Regions from separate parts of the Streptomyces sp. JLBG701 genome, predicted to be linked through region 2. Evidence: riboswitches for the same ligand, from Rfam matches in the RefSeq annotation. Region 2 holds a riboswitch; the other holds the start of a gene.

Region 1 (9,587 bases), 2.8 Mb from region 2:
CGGGCGGTATTGCCGCTGAGCGAGCGCTGTCGGGGCTTGCGGTGCGCTGCCACGTGGCGTGCACGTCCTTTCGTACGACCGCCTCATCCGTACGACCGCCAGGGGAAGCGGCCCTACGACCGCCAAGGGCGGTTACGCGTCCGGCGGCGGCCCGCACAGGGGGAGCGGGCCGCCGCCGGACCTTTCTCGGCGGTGGTGTCCGACTGCCGCCCCTGGCCCGGGCGGCGGTGGGGAGCCGGTCACCTGGTGGAGGACGCTAAACCTGGCTGTAGTCGCTTGGTAACGCCTTGTGCGGAAGTGGCGCCAGGGGATCGCCGGATGACCGTAAGTGGCCGTGATCCGGGTCTGCCGCCGCCGACTTCACGCAGGGCGCTGACCGATGCGGCGGTTTACCGGGCGGCCGTGGGCGGGGGAGTGCTATGGACCGCATATATGCAAGATCCGCCGGATGTGGCAGGCCGGTGTCGGGCGCTTCCCGTGCCCCTGGCTAGGCTCCGGCCTCATGGACGTACTCATCCATCTCTTCGTCGGCCTGCACATCATCGGCATCGCCTCGCTGCTGGGCGGCTTTCTCACCCAGATGAAGGCGATGGGCCAGGGCACGGCCCGCTTCGTCCCGGCGATGCTGCACGGCGCGCTGACCATGCTGGTCACCGGCGTGATCCTGGTCGGCCTCAACCAGGCCGACGACCAGCCGGTCAACAACATCAAGATCGGGGTGAAGCTGGCCCTGCTGGTCGTGATCCTCGGTCTCGTCTACGTGAAGCGCGACGACGAGAAGGTCGACAAGAGCCTGTTCGGCCTGGTGGGCCTGCTGACCACGGCGAACATCTTCATCGCGGTGCTGTGGACCTGAGGCTCGCCCGCGCCGCGGACACCGCCCCCGCCGCAACGGCCAGCCACGCCGCCACCGCGATCCACAGCAGCACCTCCCCGGGGCTCCTCAGCCACGAGGCGTCGACGGCCGCCGCGACCGCCAGAGTCGCCGCCGCCGTCATCCCCAGCGGGAACACCGTCGACCAGCGGCGCACGTCGTAGCGCAGCCGCGGGCGGAGCAACTCGGCGACGAGCAGTACGACGTACCAGGCCAGGTCGAGCACCAGCAGCGCGACGGTCACCGCGCGCAGGACGCCTCGGTCGTCGTCGTTCCACAGGTACAGGCTCGCGCTGTCGGCGGCGATCAGCTTCGCGCCGGCCAGCGCCGACATGGCGAGCGCGCCGCCCGCGACCCAGTGGTCCCCGGCCCCTTCGATCACCTGCCGCAGATCGAAGTGGGCGAGCGCGAAGCCGTAGAGGACCAGTCCGAGCCAGAACAGCACCAGCGCCGCGTGCGCGAGCCAGGCCGTGCCCTCGGCCTGGGCGAGCGTGGCCCCGAGCACGGCGAGCCCCTGCGTGGCCACACAGACCAGGAACACCGCCCCGGGCATACGGCGCCGCCAGTGCCGTACGACATCGACGAGCAGCCCTGGCCACAGCACGGCGGCCAGCGCCAGCAGCGCCTGAGCCACGGTCTGCCAGCCGGCCGCGGAGAAACGGGTCCCGAGCACTGTGGTCGCGGCGACACCGGTCAGCGCGCCGAGCGTCCCCGCCTCCGACAGCCAGCGCGCCCGCTCCCGCGCCAGCCGTACGACGAAGTCAGCGGCCAGGGCCAGCCAGGCGGCGCAGGCCACCGCGAGCGCGATACGGGACAGCACCTCGTACCCCGTCAGATGCAGGCCGACCGAGATGATGCCGGTCGCCATCACGGCGGCCCCGGCCGCCGGCGGACGCTGCGCCCACCAGGCGCCGAGGGGGGAGATACCGGACATGGGGCCGATGCTAAGGAGCTTCGCGCGCGTTGCGAGCGGGGCACGCGCGCGGGCGCCCGGAAAAGCGTGCTGGCGCGGGGTGGGGGCGCGCACGCCTGGCACGAACAAGTGCGCCTCGGCCCGCAAAACAGCCACGCGCGCGTGCCGCCCCGAAAGGCAGCTCGCGCGCGCGTGGCGACAGAACTCCGTGTGTCAGGTCCGCTTGTCCATTCCGAGTGTCAGGCGGGCCGGACCACGCTGTAGATCGACGACTCGCCGTCGTAGTAGATCGACTCCTCGCGGACGTACGCGCCGGGCTTCGGGGCGTGGATCATCATGCCGTTGCCGATGTAGAGGCCGACATGGCTGATGTCGTCGTAGAAGAAGACCAGGTCGCCCGGCTGGATGTTGGAGAGGGAGACCGTCGTGCCCGCGTCCACCTGGAGGTAGGTGGTGCGGGGCAGGGTCACGCCGGCGGCCTTCCAGGCGGCCTGGGTGAGGCCGGAGCAGTCGTAGGAGTCGGGGCCGGTGGCGCCCCAGACGTACGGCTTGCCGATCTGGGCGCGGGCGAAGGCGAGCGCCTTCTCGGCCTTGGTGGCGTAGGACGAGTCTGTGGCGGTGGCGGTCGAGGCGCTGGTGTCCGCCTCCTGGGCGGCCTGCGCGGCGGCCTCGGCCTGCTGCTGGGCGAGCTGGGCCGCCTTGCGCTCGGCCTCCTCCTGCTTCTGCCTCTCGATCTCCGCGAGCCGCGCCTTCTCCTCGGCGGTCAGCTGCGACAGGAGTACGCGCGCGTCGGAGAGTTTCTGCTGGACGGTGGCCTTGGCCGTTTTCAGGTCGCTCTGCGACTCGGTGAGCGTCGAGAGGCTCTCGGTGGCCTCCTGGCGCTTCTGCATCGTCGCGGACTGCTCGGTGATGTACTCGTCGACCGCTTCCTTCTGACGGCCGGTCATCCGGTCCATCAGCTGGGCCTGGTCGAAGTAGTCCTGCGGCGAGTCGGCGAGCAGGAAGGTAGCCGTGTCGGGTGCGGAGGCCCCGGTCCGGTACTGGGCCGCGGCGTACGAACCCAGCTCCTCCCGCGCCTCGTTGAGCTTCTGCGTGCGCTTGGCGACGTCGTCGAGGAGAGTGTCGACCTGCTTGCTCTGCTTGGCGGTCTTCTCCTTGGCCGCGTTGTACTTGTCGGTCGCCGACTCCGCCTGGCGGTAGAGGTCGTCGACCTTCTTCTCGACTTCCTCAAGACTGGGCTTGTCGTCGGTCGAGGGTGCTGCGGTGGCTGTTTGGGACAGCAGGGCCACGGACGTCAGGGCCGCCGTGGCGAGGGCGGGGGTCCGTATGCCTGCGACGCGCGTGCCCGTGGGACGCGCTTTGCGGTGCGACGACGCCAAGAGAGGCGACTCCTTCCATATTCCGCCTACCGAGTTAGCTGTCGGGTTCGGGCGGGTGGATCGGAAGGGTTGCCCTACGGTCCTTGTCCCGGACGGGAGTTGGACCGATTCACCCCAAGGTCGGTGTGGGTCCCCGGTTCCGGCTGCCTTGGGGCGCACCGGATTCGGCGGAGGCCGAGCGGCCCGGCGACGGTTCGCCGGTGGGGGTCGTACGGCCTGATGAGCACGGTAGCCAACTCGTGTGGCCCCTGTGAAGGTTGATGGGTGATATGCCCGATACATTTTCGTGACCTTATTCATGCGTGTCACCAAGGGTGGCCGATCCGGAGTGATCTGTGGTGACTTGTGCGGAGTTACGGCGTCCGCCCGCTTCCGGGGGCTAACTTCCAGCCAGTCACGGTCTGGAGCCGTGGCAGGTGAGGGAGGTACGGCATGCGGAAGCGCACAGCACTCGTCGTCGCCACAGGAGTCGCACTCGCCGCCAGCGCGGGTATCGGCCCCGCGACCGCCACGGGCACGGACAGCGGTCACGCGGGCGGCAAACCGGTCGTCCGCGTGATCGCGAAGGGGCTCGACAACCCGCGACAGCTCTCGTACGACAACGGACATGTGTACGTCGCCGAAGCCGGACGCGGCGGCAAGAAGTGCATCGGGGAGGGTCCGGAGGGTACGACCTGCATCGGGCTCACCTCGGCGGTCACCAAGATCTACTGGGACGGGAACGCCTGGCGGCACTACCGGATCGTCGAGGGCCTGCCCTCCGGAGCCGCGCCCGACGGCGGCTTCGCGACCGGTGTGGACGGCGTCTCCGCGCTCGACGGCTGCGTCTGGGGCGTGGAGACCTTCGCCCCGCCGGAGGCCGGCGTGCCCACCACCCCACCCTGGAACAAGCTCGGCAAGCTGCTGTCCGTCGCCGACGGCAAGGCGAGGATCGCCGCCGACATCTCCGCCGTGGAGTACAAGTACAACCCGCACAAGACGGCGCTGGAGTCCAACCCGTACGCCGTCCTCGCGCTCCCCGACGGCCGCAGGATCGTCGCCGACGCGGCCGGCAACGACCTGATCGAGGTCTCGCCGTCCGGGAAGGCCCGCCCCTTCACCGTCTTCCCCGACCATGACAAACACGAGTCCGTCCCGACCTCGCTCGCCCTCGGACCCGACGGAAAGCTCTACGTCGGCGACCTGAACGGCGAGCCCACGAAGCCCACCGCGCGCGTGTGGCGGGTTGACCCCTGGACCGGCAAGGTCCTCGGCTGGAAGTCCGGCTTCGGCTCGATCACCGGTATCGCCTTCAACAACAGCGGCGACCTGTACGTCAGCCAGCTCTTCGCGGGCCAGGTGACCAAGGTCTCGCACGGCAAACGTACGAGCGTGAAGGTGCCGTTCCCGGCGGGCGTCGCCGTCGACCCGTACGACGGCAAGGTCTACGTCTCGGCCTGGTCGATCGCGGACCGTGACGGCACGGACCTGGGGCAGGGGAAGACACCGGGTGGCCAGGTCTGGAAGATCCTCGGATTCTGAGAGACGGACGATCACAGGAAGATCGTTCGGTATCGGGAACGGGCGATGTTCTCAGGGCGGCGGCGGGTTGTCAGTGGGGCACCCTAGACTCGGAGAGCGATGACAGGCCTCTTTGATGACAGCTTCCTGGCGGATCTCCAGGGCCCCCGGGCCCATGAGGAGGAACACCCGCCGCCGCCCGAGGACGAGCACGTACCGGAGCCGGTTCCGGACGATCTGTTCGGCGGGAAGTTCGACGTGCCGCCGAGCCGGGACGCGTACTACCGGGACGGTGCCCCGCGCCCGGTCGTGGACGCGGCCGCCCTGCTGGACGGGTTGAACGAGAACCAGCGCGCCGCCGTCGTGCACTCCCACACGCCCCTGCTCATCGTGGCCGGCGCCGGCTCCGGCAAGACGCGCGTGCTGACGCACCGCATCGCGTATCTGCTCGGCGAGCGGAACGTGCATCCGGGCCAGATCCTCGCCATCACCTTCACCAACAAGGCCGCCGGCGAGATGAAGGAGCGCGTCGAGCACCTCGTCGGCCCGCGCGCGAACGCGATGTGGGTGATGACCTTCCACAGCGCGTGCGTGCGGATCCTGCGGCGGGAGAGCAAGAAGCTCGGCTTCACGTCGTCGTTCTCGATCTACGACGCGGCCGACTCCAAGCGTCTGATGGCCCTGGTCTGCCGTGACCTGGACCTCGACCCCAAGCGTTTCCCGCCCAAGTCCTTCAGCGCCAAGATCTCGAACCTGAAGAACGAGCTGATCGACGAGGAGGACTTCGCCGCCCAGGCGACCGACGGCTTCGAGAAGACCCTCGCCCAGGCGTACGCGATGTACCAGTCGCGGCTGCGCGAGGCCAACGCCCTCGACTTCGACGACCTCATCATGACGACGGTCAACCTGCTGCGCGCCTTCCCGGACGTTGCCGAGCACTACCGCCGCCGCTTCCGTCATGTCCTCGTCGACGAGTACCAGGACACCAACCACGCGCAGTACGCTCTCGTGCGCGAACTCGTCGGCACCGCGGAACACGACGAGGACGTACCGCCCAGCGAGCACGACCTCCAGCCCGCCGAACTGTGCGTGGTGGGCGACGCCGACCAGTCCATCTACGCCTTCCGCGGCGCGACGATCCGCAACATCCTCCAGTTCGAGGAGGACTACCCGGACGCGACGACGATCCTGCTGGAGCAGAACTACCGCTCCACCCAGACGATCCTCTCCGCCGCCAACGCGGTCATCGAGCGCAACGAGTCCCGCCGCCCCAAGAACCTGTGGACCAACGCGGGCGCGGGCGCGAACATCACCGGCTATGTCGCCGACACCGAGCACGACGAGGCGCAGTTCGTCGCCGAGGAGATAGACCGACTGACGGACGCGGGCGAGGCCAAGGCCGGTGACGTCGCGGTCTTCTACCGTACGAACGCCCAGTCCCGTGTCTTCGAAGAGATCTTCATCCGCGTCGGCCTGCCCTACAAGGTCGTCGGCGGCGTCCGCTTCTACGAGCGCAAGGAGGTCCGGGACGTCCTGGCCTACCTGCGGGTGCTGGCGAACCCTGAGGACTCGGTACCGATGCGCCGGATCCTCAACGTCCCCAAGCGCGGTATCGGCGACCGTGCCGAGGCGATGATCGACGCCCTGGCCCAGCGGGAGAAGATCAGCTTCACGCAGGCGCTGCGGCGCGTCGACGAGGCGTACGGGATGGCCGCGCGGTCCACCAACGCCGTCAAGCGGTTCAACACGCTGATGGAGGACCTCCGTACGATCGTCGAGTCCGGCGCCGGACCGGCCACCGTCCTTGAGGCGGTGCTCGAACGCACGGGCTATCTCGCCGAGTTGCAGGCCTCCACCGACCCGCAGGACGAGACCCGGATCGAGAACCTCCAGGAACTCGCCGCCGTGGCCCTGGAGTTCGAGCAGGAATCCGGGCAGGCAGAGGAGCCCGTAGAGGGTGCGGCGGCGGCCCCGGTCGGGCTCGCCGCGTTCCTTGAGAGGGTCGCCCTGGTCGCCGACTCCGACCAGATCCCCGACGAGGAGGAGGACGGCTCCGGCGTCATCACGCTGATGACCCTGCACACCGCCAAGGGCCTTGAGTTTCCTGTGGTGTTCCTGACGGGCATGGAGGACGGAGTCTTCCCGCACATGCGCGCCCTCGGCCAGACCAAGGAACTGGAGGAGGAGCGGCGCCTGGCGTACGTCGGCATCACACGCGCGCGTGAACGGCTTTATCTGACGCGGTCGTCGATGCGAAGCGCATGGGGGCAGCCATCGTACAACCCGCCCTCGCGCTTCCTGGAGGAGATCCCGGCGACTTATCTGGACTGGAAGCGGACGGGTGCGACCGCCCCCGTCTCCTCCGGGCCGGTCTCCGGGGTGGCGTCCTCGCTGTCGTCCTCGCGCTCGCGTTCGTCGGCCTCGGGCGCGTCCGGCTTCGCCACGCGGCGGACGTCGGAGAAGCCGGTGGTGGCGCTGGCCGTCGGCGACCGGGTCACGCACGACCAGTTCGGGCTCGGCACGGTGGTCGGGGTGAAGGGCACGGGTGCGAACACGGAGGCGACGGTCGACTTCGGGGACACCAAGCCGAAGCGGCTGCTGCTGCGGTACGCGCCGGTGGAGAAGCTGTAGTCCGGGGATTACGCCGGGAGTCCGGCGCCTACGTCGGGTCGAGCCCGTGGCTGCGCAGCCACGGGAGCGGGTCGATCGCCGAGCCGCCGGCCGGCCGTACCTCGAAGTGGAGGTGCGGGCCGGTCGAGTTGCCGGAGTTCCCGGAGTACGCGATCGGGTCGCCGGCCTTCACGGTCGTACCGGAGGCGACGCGGTAGCTGGAGAGGTGGCAGTACCACGTCTCCGTGCCGTCCTTCGCGGTCACGATCATCATGTTGCCGTAGGAGCTGTTCCACTGCGTACGGACGGTGCCGTCGGTCGCGGCCATCACCGTCGTCCCGTACGACACCGGGAAGTCGATGCCGGTGTGGACGGACATCCAGTTGACGCCGGCCTGGCCGAAGTAGGCGCTGAGCCCCCTCTGCGCGACCGGCAGGGCGTACTTGGGGCGCAGCCGCTCCTTGCGGGCCGCCTCCGCCGCCGCCTTCTTCTTCTCGGCCTCCTGCTCGGCCTTGAGGTCGATGCGCTCCTGCGTACGACTGGCCCGGTCGGCGAAGTCGTCGGCGCCGGCCGAGAGGCTTTCGAGCTGGGTGTCCAGCTTGTTGTTGGCGGCGGACGGTTTCACCGCGGTGCCGTCCGACGCGGAAGTCGTCGTCTCCTGGCTGTCGCCGCTAAAGCTGCCCGCGGAGGCGGCCGCGATCCCGGCGACGCCCATCACACAGGCCGAGGGCACGGCGATGGTCAGTAGCGCGGAGCGCTTGGGGGGCGTACGGCGCCGGGAGCGGGAGCCGTTGCGGGAGGCCGCGCGTGACGCCGGGGCCGGGGTGGCTTCCTCCTGGTCGTCGAGGAGTGGGGCGGCACCGGGCAGTTCGCCGGCGGTGTCCAACTCGTCGCCGTCCAGGGCGGGTTCGTCGTACGCGACATGCTCGAAGGCCGCGGTCGCCTGCTGGTCGAAGGGGGCGGCCTGGTGCTCGTACTCTTCCGGCGCTGTTACGGCTGTGCCGTCCGAGTTCCACTGCGTGGCGTCGTATGCGCCGGTGTCGAAGGCCTGCGCGCCCCATCCCCAGTGCTGGGTCTGGTCGGCCGGGGCGTTCGTCTGGTCGGGCTGCAGCCAGGTCGTCGCGTCCCACTGGCCGCTGTGCTCGGCGCCGGTGGCCTGCGGCGGGATGACGGACAGGTGCTGCTGGCCGGCCGTCCAGGCGGTGGTGTCGTACGCGCCGGTGTCGTAGGCGGCGTGGTGCTGGGCCGCGTACGCGTCGTAGTTCAGGGTCTGTTGACTGCCCGTGGACCAGGTCGTGGAGTCGTACGAGCCGGTGCCGTAGTCGTCGCCCGGCATGTTGCCGAAGAGGGGGTCGGAGTCGAAGCTCGGGGTCGCGTAGGCGCCGGTGTGTGTTCCCGTGCCCGTGCCCGCGTCGAAACCGTTGGCCGAGTAGCCGTCGTACGTGGTGAAGTCGCCATAGGGGGCTTCCTGGGTGCCGTACGGCGCGTAGTGCGCGGACGCGGCATCGGAGGCCGGAGTCGGGGTGGTCATCGTCCCCGACGGGTGGCGGTCGTTCACCAACTTCTCTTTCGCCTCGACAACAGGGGCTGCCAGAGCAGTGCGGTGACTGTACCCGGCGGTACGCGGGCGCGACAATCTTCGTCAGGTTTCGCGCCCGCAGGAAACGGGCATTCGGCCGTGTTTCGGGGGACTGCGGGCGCGAGTTTGGCCTTTTGTTCGAGAAGTGTTCGAGTCGGGGGTGGCTGTTCGGGGCCGTTAGACGGGCCGTCGTCACGCCACTGTCAGGCCGCCGGCGCGGGTGGCGGTGTGCGCGGAAGTGTGGGTGGCGGACCCGGTTTCCGGCCGTGCCATGTCGAGGGCCTGCCGTATCCCGGCCGCGACGGCGGGGTGCACGGGCAGGGCGAGGTGTCCGATGCCGCTGACCCGGACGTTCTGCGCGGCCAGGTCTGGGTGCTCGACGCAGGCCGTCTCCAGCGGGTCCATCAGCTGGTCGAGGTCGCTCCAGAAGCTGACGAACTGCGTACGGCAGCCGGGCGCGGGCCGGGTCAGCTCCTCGATCACCTCCGAGCCGGGGCGCATCTGGCGCACGATCGGGTGCGCGTCCGCCAGCGGCGCGACCCGGGTGCCGGAGTGCGGGGTGCCCAGGGTCACCAGGGTCCGGACGCGGAGGTCACCGCCGAGACGCTGCACGTAGTAGCGCGCGATCAGCCCGCCGAGACTGTGCCCGACTATGTCGACCTCCTTGCTGCCCGTGCGCTCGCAGATCTCCTCTATGTGCCGGCCCAGCAGTTCGGCTGCGGTGCGTATGTC
Region 2 (9,587 bases):
AGCCCGAGGACCTGCCCGGCGCGCAGCGCCACGCGCGTATGGCCGTCCGCAGACAGATGCAGCCGGTCGCCGTCCCAGGCACGACGGTCCTGGATGGTCTTCAGGGACCACAGGTCGAGCACCGGACAACCGTATCGGTCGGCGATGGCCCGCACATGCCCGTTGTAGGTGGCGATCTTGCCGCGCAGATGCTTCAGCACGGGCACGCCACGGGTGTCGAAGCCGGTCGTCACCACCACCGTGCCGACGGCCGAGGTGAGTGCGATGACCGCCCGCTCGAAGCGTTCGGCGACCTCGTCGGGATCGGTACCGGGCCGGAGGATGTCGTTGCCGCCCGCACAGAACGAGACCAGGTCGGGCGCGAGCTCGATGGCCCGCGGGACCTGGTCCGCCACGACCTGGTCGAGCAGTTTGCCGCGCACGGCGAGGTTGGTGTAGCCGAAGTCGCCTTCGGGCCGCCGGTCGGCGAGCAGTACCGCGAACCGGTCGGCCCAGCCGACGAACGCCCCGTCGGGGCCGGGGTCGCCGACGCCTTCGGTGAAGCTGTCCCCCACCGCCACGTACGACCCGATCACTGATCTGTTGTCATTCTTCGAATCGTCTGCCACACCGGCATGATTCCTCTTCGGGTGTGACCTACGCGACCGTAATAAGGGGTTGACGGACGGTGACATAAGCCACTGCTAAAGGCTTTCCCAACTGAGGAATAACCCTCCGATCAGGGCTGTTCCGGCGTCAACCGCCACACCCGGAACTCTGTGATCCTGAAGTGGCTCCACACGGTCCGGAAGGCGAAGTGCCCGCTCGTGTACGGCTCCGGGTCCGTGAAGTCGAAGACGAGCCGCCCGTTGTTCCACCACAGCACCGTCGACCCGTCCGAGACGATCCGGACCCGGTTCGGCTCGTTCGCGGTGAGCAGCGGCTCGGTGTAGTCGTAGACGAGCGGGCGGACCCCTGGCTCCCCCACGTACCGGCGCAGCCGCGTCGTGGTGTTCGTGTTGGCGCCGTAGCCGACGTAGTACGTCCTGAGGTAGTCGTACTCGTCGAGCGCGCCGCCCCGCACGGTGGCGAAGAGGTCGTCCGGGGAGCGCACGTCGGTGGCGTTCCAGAAGTTGTTGAGGTCGGAGACCCGGTCGTTGACCCCGCCCTCGGACACCGGCGTGGCGGTGTACTCGAGAACGTACGGCCCCTCCAGCCTCCGCTTGAACCAGACCGTCGCACCGCTCGGCACGTCGATCTCCAGGACACCGCGGGAGGCGGTGACGGTGCCGCCGCCCTGCAACTCGGCGACCCACTGCCCGAGACCGTGGCGGAAGTCGTCGTGCGCGATGAGCCGGCGGTGGCGGGGCGCGGCGCTCGCCGCCGTCGGAGCGAGCGCCGCGAGGGCGGTGCCGGCGGCGAGGGCTCCGAACGTTCTACGCGTGGTCGTCACGGGATACGACTCCTTCGGGAACGGGATCACTGTCGCCTCACCCTCCCTCCCCTGCCGACGCCTTGGACACCCCTGCCACAAAGAGGCAACACAGCGATCACGAACGGGGAGCAGTGGACACACCGAAGGCCGGACCCGGGGATCGGGGTCCGGCCTTCGGTGGCGTGGGGGCGCTTCAGGCGCGGGTGTCAGCCGACGGAGACACCGTGGGAGCGGAGGTAGGCGACCGGGTCCACGTCCGAGCCGTAGTCCGGCGTGGTGCGGATCTCGAAGTGGAGGTGGGGGCCGGTCACGTTGCCGGTCGCACCGGAGAGGCCGAGCTGCTGCCCCTCGGTCACGGTCTGGCCGCTGGAGACGGAGAGCGACGAGAGGTGGGCGTACTGGGCGTAGTAGCCGTCGGCGAGCTTGATGACGACCTGGTTGCCGTACGCACCGCCCCAGCCGGCGGAGACGACCGTGCCCGCGGCCACGGCCTTGAGCGAAGTACCGGTCGGGACGACGAAGTCGACGCCCGTGTGGTAGCCGCTGGACCACATGCTGCCCGCCGTGTGGTAGGCGGTGCCGACGGTGGCACCGGCCACGGGGAGGGTGTAGCCGCTGGAGGTGCTGGTGCTCGTGGTGTCGGTCGCGTCGCTCGTCGACGTGTTCGAGGACGAGGAAGCCGAAGAAGACGAGGACGAGGACGAGGAGGCTGAAGAAGACGAAGAGGACGACGACTTGGTGGTGTCCGTCTTACCCGTCTTACCCGTCGCGGCCTTTCCGCCGAGCGTGAGCTTCAAGCCGGGGTGGATCAGGGACGGGTTGCTGCCGATGGCCTTGCGGTTGTCCTGGTAGATCCTCGTCCAGCCGCCGCTGACGTCCTGCTCGTCGGCGATCTTCGAGAGGTAGTCCCCGGCTCGCACCGAATAGGTCTTGACGCCCGAACTCTTGGTGTTGGCCTTCTTCTCGGCGGCCTTCTTTTCAGTGGCCGTCTTCTCGACCGTCGCGGTGGAAGACTGCGCGGCCTTTTCCGAAACGGACTGCGGGGTGGCCGCATGGGCGCCGGTGGCCCCCATGAGCGGAAGGGCGAGTGCGGCTCCGCCGGTTCCGGCAACGGCGATCGAGCGGGTGAAACGCTGGGCCTTCGGGCGGCGGTGCTTACCCTTCGCGGGCATGACGAATTCCTCTCCGGCGCCTACGAGGTGAGCTGTCGGGTGCGAGCTGGAGATGCCCGGTCGCGTCGAAACGCGGCTTTACCCCTAGCCGTTCCGGAGACCGGAACAGGCGGTTCTACCTGTGGGTCCCCCGCTCCTGCCGTTCACCGGTGAGTTGCGGATTCCGGGCGGCGGCAGGATTGGGCGTCCGTCCGGATTGGTGGCGAACGTAAGCGACCAAGACGCAAAGGGACAAGCAGGAGGTTCCAGTTGCACGCGTTTCTTGTGATCCCCTGTGAGAATTCACGGTCACCCTCCGTGAATTCCACCCCCGTCACTTACTTCAAATCCCCAGGAAATGAACCGGAATTACGTGAACATGACGGGCGACGCTCGGTCACGAATGAGACGCTGCTCACGCGACACATCCCCAGAACCCTTCATTCCAGAGCGAGTTGGAATGAAGGGTTCAATTCGGACAGAATACTCAGATGCGACGCAGCCGGAAAACTGCCGCATCAAGGTCACCGAGCAAGCCTGTACGCAGCCCGTGATGCAGCAATACGGCACCCCTGTGAACTTCGCCCGTTTCACGGCATTCGTACGATGCTGTCGGGTCGAGGCCGCGCAACCGAAGAGCCGGGACCGGCTCGCCGTAACTCTGCGCCTGGAGCCAGGCGAGGACGACGGCCTCGTCGCCGCGCACGTACTGCACGGCGCTCAGCCCGCCGCGCGGAGGCCGCAGCCGGTACTGGTCGCCGCGCTGCACGAGGGGCCGGATCTCCTTGTAGAGCTCCACCCACTCCCGCGCCTCGGCGAGCTCCTCGTCGCTCCACTTCGCGAGGTCGCCACCGACGCCGAGTACGCCCGCCATGGAGCTCACGAACCGGAATCGGAGCGAGCTGACCCGGCCGTTGAGCTGGGTGTTCGGGCTGTCGGTGACCCAGGCGGCCATGACCCGGGCGGGGTGGATCTGGCTGAAGCCGTGCTGGATGGCGAGCCGGTCGAGGGGGTCGGTGTTGTCCGAGGTCCACACCTGATCCGTACGGCTCATCACACCGAGGTCGATCCGGCCGCCGCCACCCGAGCAGGACTCGAAGGCCACCCCGGGATGGGCCTCCCGCAGCCGGTCCAACAGGGCGTAGAGCGCGCGCACATGGTCGACCCACAGGCGCTGCGGATACGGCTCACCGGGCCAGCCCGCGTCGGTGAAGCAGCGGTTGAAGTCCCACTTGACGTAGTCGACGGGGGCGCTGGAGAGGAGTCCGTCGAGCTTTTCCCAGAGGTATTCCTGGACGTCCTCGCGGGCGAGGTTCAGTACCAGTTGATTGCGGAACTCCGTCCGCTTTCGTCCGGGCTGGAACTGCACCCAGTCGGGGTGCGCGCGATACAGCTCGCTGTCCGGATTGACCATTTCGGGCTCGACCCAGATGCCGAACTGCATGCCGAGGTCGTGGACGTAGTCGGCGAGCGGCTTGAGGCCGGCCGGGAAGCGGTCGGGGTTGGGCGCCCAGTCGCCGAGCCCGGCCCGGTCGCTGGTCCGCGTCCCGAACCAGCCGTCGTCGACCACGAACAGCTCGACGCCCATCGCCGCGGCCCGCCGCGCGAGCTCCCGCTGCTGCTCCTCGGCGATGTCGAACTCCGTGGCCTCCCAGGAATTGAAGAGCACCGGCCGGTCCTGGTCGACCTCCGGGATGACGTACGTCCGCTGGTAGGCGTGCCAGGTCCGGCTGGCGCCGCCGAAGCCCGCGTCGCTCCACAACCCCGCGAAGACGGGCGTCGTGAACGACTCGCCCGCGTCCAGCTTCAGCAGGCCCGAGTCGTCGTATCCCACCCCGCCGGTGATCTGCACGCGCGCGTCCGGAAGTTGGGCCACGGCGATCCGCCAGGACCCCGACCAGCCGAGGGCGCAGCCGTAGACCTCGCCGCGCTCCTCGTTCGCGTCGGTGTCGAGCGCGACCCACGGCAGGTGCTGGTGCCCGGTGTGGCCGCGGCGGCTGCCGATGACCTTCTCACCGTAGGTGAGGGGGGCGCTCACGAGCCGGGACTCGGCGGCCCAGCGGCCGTGCAACTGGGACAGGCGCCAGCCGTCGCGGTCGGGCAGGGTCCAGGTGGCCGAGTCGGCGCGGAGCAGCTCCAGGGCGGCCGGGCCGTCGTTGCCGAGCGTCGTCCAGCGCTCGACGACATCTCCGCGCATCCGGTAGTGCAGCGTGACGGACAGCCCGGCGTCGCGGAAGCGGAGCCGCAGTTCGTCGCCCTCGCTCTCGTCCCGCTCGAAGCTCCACTCGGTGCCGCGGCGCTCGTCCGTGCGCACGGACAGGGCGGGGCGCGTGAAGCGGGGGCCGCCCTCGACCGGGTACTCCTCACGGCCGTCGAGCTGGGACTCGAAGGGCCAGTAGTCCGGCAGCGGGCGCACGGCGAGGGCCTCGGCGTCGGCCAGGGTGATCCTGGGACCCCAGTGCAGATGCAGCAGTTCGTCGGCGTCCGTGAGATGGACGGCGTAACTGCTCGTGGGGCCCGAAAGAAGCCACGTACGACCGGTCTCGGCGATCTCCAACATCAGGCTCCCACACATCTCAACAGGTCCGATCAAGCACCAACATCATCAACGTCCGGGGGCCGGAGAAGCAACGCCTGTGGACAACTCATTGCCCTGGGAATCCATGTCGTATGGTCGAAGGCGTGCCCACCGATGACGTGCGTCGGCGGGGCGGACTGGGAGGAGCCCCCGTGACGCAGCAGGTGCCGTCGACCGAGCCCGAGCTGGCCGCAGTGCGCAACTTCCGTGACGTGGGCGGGCTGCCGACCGTGGACGGACGGCGGGTGCGGCAGGGCGTGCTGTTCCGCAGCGGCCATCTCGCGCACGCGACCGACGAGGACGCCACGTTCCTCGCCTCCCTGGGCCTGCACACGATCTTCGACTTCCGCAACGCGGCCGACAAGAAGCTGGAAGGCGAGGACGTCGAGCTGCCCGGCGTGCGCAATGTGAACCTGCCGCTGACGGATCCCGCACACGGCTCCGAGTTCTGGGTCATGGTCCGCGACGGCGACATCGACCAGCTGCGCTCGTTCCTCGGGGACGGCAAGGGCGCGGACCGCATGATCGGCTCGTACCGCACGATCGTCAAGGAACGCACCGCCGAGCACTCCCGGGTGCTGCACGCGCTCGCCGAGGACAGCGTGCCGGCCCTGATGCACTGCGCGGCCGGCAAGGACCGCGCGGGCCTGTCGATAGCCGTGACCCTCCTCGCCCTGGGCGTGGAGCGCGAGGCGATCCTCGCCGACTACCTGGAGTCGAACGCCAAGCACCGCCGCTACAAGGTGCACCGCAGCAGCTCCTCGGCCTCGGCCTACTCCCCCGAGGTCATGGAGCTGCTCAGCCCCCTCTTCGACGCGCGGGCCGAATACCTGACGGCGGCCGTCGAGACCATCGAGGAGACGTGGGGCGGCGTCGACGCCTACCTGGAGCAGGGACTGGGAATCACGCCGGAGACCCGGGAGCGGCTGCGCGAGCGCCTGCTCGACTGAGGCGGCCCTTCACTGCCTCGCCCCCATCTCGAACAGCAGGAAGAGGAAGGCGGCGAAGACGTGGCCCGCCGCGATGTAGATGATCAGCCGGACCCACATGGCCCGGGGGAACTTCTCCTCCATGTCGCTCATGACGTCTCTCCAATGGTGGGGCCGAGGCACAGCGCGGTGGTGGGGCTCTGCAGGAGCGTGTGGACGAAGAGGAGTTCGACTCCGTCGCGGTCCTCGGCGGCGAGGCGGTGCGGGGTCAGCGAGTCGAAGTGCGCGCTGTCGCCCGGCGGCAGCACATGCGTGGTGTCCCCGAGGCGCAGCCGCAGCCGCCCCTTGAGGACATACAGCCACTCCTCGCCGGCGTGCACGCGCACGATGTCACCCTGGGAGCCGTACGGGATGTGGACCCGCAGGGCCTGCATCCCGCGGCCCGGCGCCCCTGCCTGCCGGTAGGTCCAGCCGCCCGCCCGGGTCGGTTCCATGTCGGCGGCGCGCACGACCGCGTCCCGGTCCGCGACCGTCTCGCCGAGCAGCTCGGAAACCGTCGTACCGTAGATACGGGCGAGCGACAGCAGCATCGGCAGTGATGGCTGGCGCCGGCCGGTCTCCAGGCGGGAGAGGTGGGCGGGCGAGAGTCCGGCCGCGTGGGCGGCGGTCTCCAGGGTGAGGGCGGCGCGGCGGCGCAGCGAACGGAGCTGCGGTGCGACGGTGGGCAGGTCTTCGGCCGGCCCGGACGCCGACAGCGGCTCGGGCTCGGCTTCGGGAGCGCTCATGCCCTCCATTCAGCCGCAGCTTTACCTCTGAGGCAACTTTCTTGCCTCAGAGGCAAAGTCTGCTCCGGCTGTGGTGCCTAGCGGTTTGCCACCGCCTGCTTGACCAGCGTCTTTCCGAAGTCCCACATCAGGCCGCCGCCGCTGTGCGCGTCGTCCATCACCGCCGTGAAGGCCTCGACGAACCGGTCCACCTCCCGCTCGCCGACGATCAGCGGCGGGATCAGCTTGATCACCTCCAGGTGGTCGCCGGAGACCTGGGTGAGGATCCGGTGCCGCTGGAGCAGCGGGACGACCACCATCTGCGCGAACAGCCCCTTGCGCGCGGCCTGGAGCATGGTCCAACGGCTACGCAGCTTCAGCGACTTGGGCCTGCCGAACTCGATGCCGATCATCAGGCCCCGCCCGCGCACGTCGGCGAGCAGCTCGTACTTGTCGACCAGTGCCGCGAGCCGGGACTTCAACTGCTCCCCCGTCGCACGTGCGTTGGCGACGATCTGCTCGTTCTCCATGACGGACAGCACGGCGAGGCCGGCCGCCATGGCCTGGGCGTTGGATCCGAAGCTCGCCGAGTGGACGAGGACCCGGTCGATCGACGAGTAGACCTTCTTGAAGATCCAGTCCTTGCCGAGGGTGGCGCCCACCGGCACATATCCGCCGGACAGCGCCTTCGCCACGCACACCAGGTCCGGCTCGACACCGTCCTCGTGCTGATAGGCGTAGAAGTCGCCGGTCCTGCCCAGTCCCGTCTGCACCTCGTCGGCGATGAGCAGCGCCTTGTGCCGGTGCAGCAGCTCCTGGGCGGCGAGCAGATATCCGGGCGGCGCCGCGTGCACGCCCTTGCCCTGGATCGGCTCGACGATCAGGGCGGCGACGTCGCCCTTCTTCAACTCCCGTGCCAGGGCGTCCAGATCACCGAGCGGTACGGCCGTGTCGGGCAGCAGCGGTGCGAAGCCGTCGCGGAAGCCGTCCTCACCGTTGACGGACAGGGAACCGGTGGTCAGACCGTGGAAGGAGTGCTCGCAGTACAGGACGCGCGGCTTGCCGGTCGCCCGCCGGGCGAACTTCAGCGCGGTCTCCACCGCCTCCGTACCGCTGTTGCCGAAGAACACCCGGTCCAGGTGCGGGCTGTGCGCGAGCAGCCGCTCGGCCAGCAGCCCGGGCAGGGGCTGGCAGTCGAAGCGGGTGAGGTCGGCGAGCTGGGCGTCGAGGACGTCGTGCAGCGCCTTGCGGACAACGGGGTGGTGGCGCCCCAGGCCCATCACCCCGAACCCGGCGAGCATGTCCAGGTAGTCGTCGCCGTCCGCGTCCCAGAAATAGGCGCCCTCGGCCCGCTCGTAGACCTTGTCGAAGCCGATGGTGTGCAGCATGCGCGGGAGCTGGTGGTTGAGGTACTTGGTGTGCAGCTCGTAGCGTTCGGCTCCGCGCTCGGCGAGCAGGGCGCGGAGGTCGAACTCCGTTGACCGGGACGCGGATTCGGCGGTGGTCATTCCTGTTTCTCCTTGGACAGCTCTTCCTTGGCGGCCAGGCTTGCGCTGATCCGCCCGGCGATCTCGACCGGCGTGAGGCCGATGTCCGCGAGCACCTCACCACGTTTGGCGTGCGCGAGGAACTGCTCCGGAATGCCGAACCGCCGTACCGGTACGTCGACTTCGGCGTCCCCGAGAGCCAGCGCGATCGCGGCGCCCACCCCGGCGGCCCGGCTGTTGTCCTCCACGACCGCGACGAGCCGGTGGCCGGCGGCGAGCGGGGGCAGCGCCGGATCGACCGGCTTGACCCAGCGCGGGTCGACGACCGTGCAGCCGAGGCCGCGGGCCTCAAGCAGTTCGGCGACCTGGAGACAGACAGGGGCCATGACCCCCACCGCGACGAGGAGCACGTCGGGTTCGTCGGCCCTGTGCAGCACGTCCATGCCGCCCACGTGGTCGAGCGCCGGAATCGTCGGTCCGACGGACTCCTTGGGGAAGCGGACGAGCGTCGGCGCGTCGTCCACGGCCACGGCCTCGCGCAGCTGGGCGCGGAGCTGGTCGGCGTCGCGCGGGGCGGCGATCCTGAGCCCCGGCACGACCTGGAGGATGGACATGTCCCACATGCCGTTGTGGGAGGCCCCGTCGACGCCGGTGATGCCGGCCCGGTCCAGGACGAACGTCACTCCGCAGCGGTGCAGCGCGACATCCATCAGGAGCTGGTCGAAGGCGCGGTTGAGGAAGGTGGCGTAGACGGCGACGACGGGATGTAGACCGCCGGTGGCCAGCCCGGCCGCCGACACGGTCGCGTGCTGCTCGGCGATGCCCACGTCCCACACCCGGTCCGGGAACCGCGCGGCGAACTTGCCGAGGCCCACGGGATGCAGCATGGCCGCCGTGATGGCCACGACATCCTCCCGCTCCTCCCCGATCCGCACGATCTCGTCGCCGAACACCGAGGTCCAGGAAGGCCCGTTGGAGGGCGCGAGCGGCTCGCAGGTGAGCGGGTCCATCACGCCGACGGTGTGGAAGTGGTCCTCCTCGTGCGCGAGGGCGGGCTCGTATCCGCGCCCCTTCTCGGTCAGGCAGTGGATGAGGACGGGCCCGTGGAAGCGTTTCGCCCGGCGCAGCGCCGACTCGACGGCGCCGATGTCGTGTCCGTCGATCGGGCCGACGTACTTCAGCCCCAGGTCCTCGAACATGCCCTGCGGCGCGAACGCGTCCTTGAAGCCCTTCTTCGCGCCGTGCAGTGCCTCGTAGACGGTGT

The links. Region 2 has a riboswitch for cyclic di-AMP ahead of AC5DRG_RS44750 (M23 family metallopeptidase). Riboswitches for the same ligand answer to the same signal wherever they lie in the genome.
Region 1: it holds a riboswitch for cyclic di-AMP, as region 2 does, so the genes downstream of both, AC5DRG_RS32555 (C40 family peptidase) here and AC5DRG_RS44750 (M23 family metallopeptidase) in region 2, are expected to answer to the same signal.

The regions. Positions count from the first base shown of each region.
Region 1 is NZ_CM178588.1:6,998,948-7,008,534, forward strand. Features, by position in the region: gene AC5DRG_RS32540 (C40 family peptidase) at 1-53, opposite strand, end outside; gene AC5DRG_RS32545 (hypothetical protein) at 503-856, shown strand; gene AC5DRG_RS32550 (tellurite resistance/C4-dicarboxylate transporter family protein) at 834-1,808, opposite strand; gene AC5DRG_RS32555 (C40 family peptidase) at 2,027-3,166, opposite strand; cyclic di-AMP (ydaO/yuaA leader) riboswitch at 3,175-3,346, opposite strand; gene AC5DRG_RS32560 (ScyD/ScyE family protein) at 3,599-4,687, shown strand; gene pcrA (DNA helicase PcrA) at 4,787-7,297, shown strand; gene AC5DRG_RS32570 (M23 family metallopeptidase) at 7,326-8,834, opposite strand; gene AC5DRG_RS32575 (lipase family alpha/beta hydrolase) at 9,048-9,587, opposite strand, start outside.
Region 2 is NZ_CM178588.1:9,776,209-9,785,795, reverse strand. Features, by position in the region: gene AC5DRG_RS44760 (SGNH/GDSL hydrolase family protein) at 1-575, opposite strand, end outside; gene AC5DRG_RS44755 (DUF6250 domain-containing protein) at 719-1,432, opposite strand; gene AC5DRG_RS44750 (M23 family metallopeptidase) at 1,621-2,586, opposite strand; cyclic di-AMP (ydaO/yuaA leader) riboswitch at 2,589-2,766, opposite strand; gene AC5DRG_RS44745 (alpha-galactosidase) at 3,053-5,125, opposite strand; gene AC5DRG_RS44740 (tyrosine-protein phosphatase) at 5,296-6,093, shown strand; gene AC5DRG_RS44735 (DUF6126 family protein) at 6,103-6,225, opposite strand; gene AC5DRG_RS44730 (helix-turn-helix domain-containing protein) at 6,222-6,857, opposite strand; gene AC5DRG_RS44725 (aspartate aminotransferase family protein) at 6,935-8,344, opposite strand; gene dxs (1-deoxy-D-xylulose-5-phosphate synthase) at 8,341-9,587, opposite strand, start outside.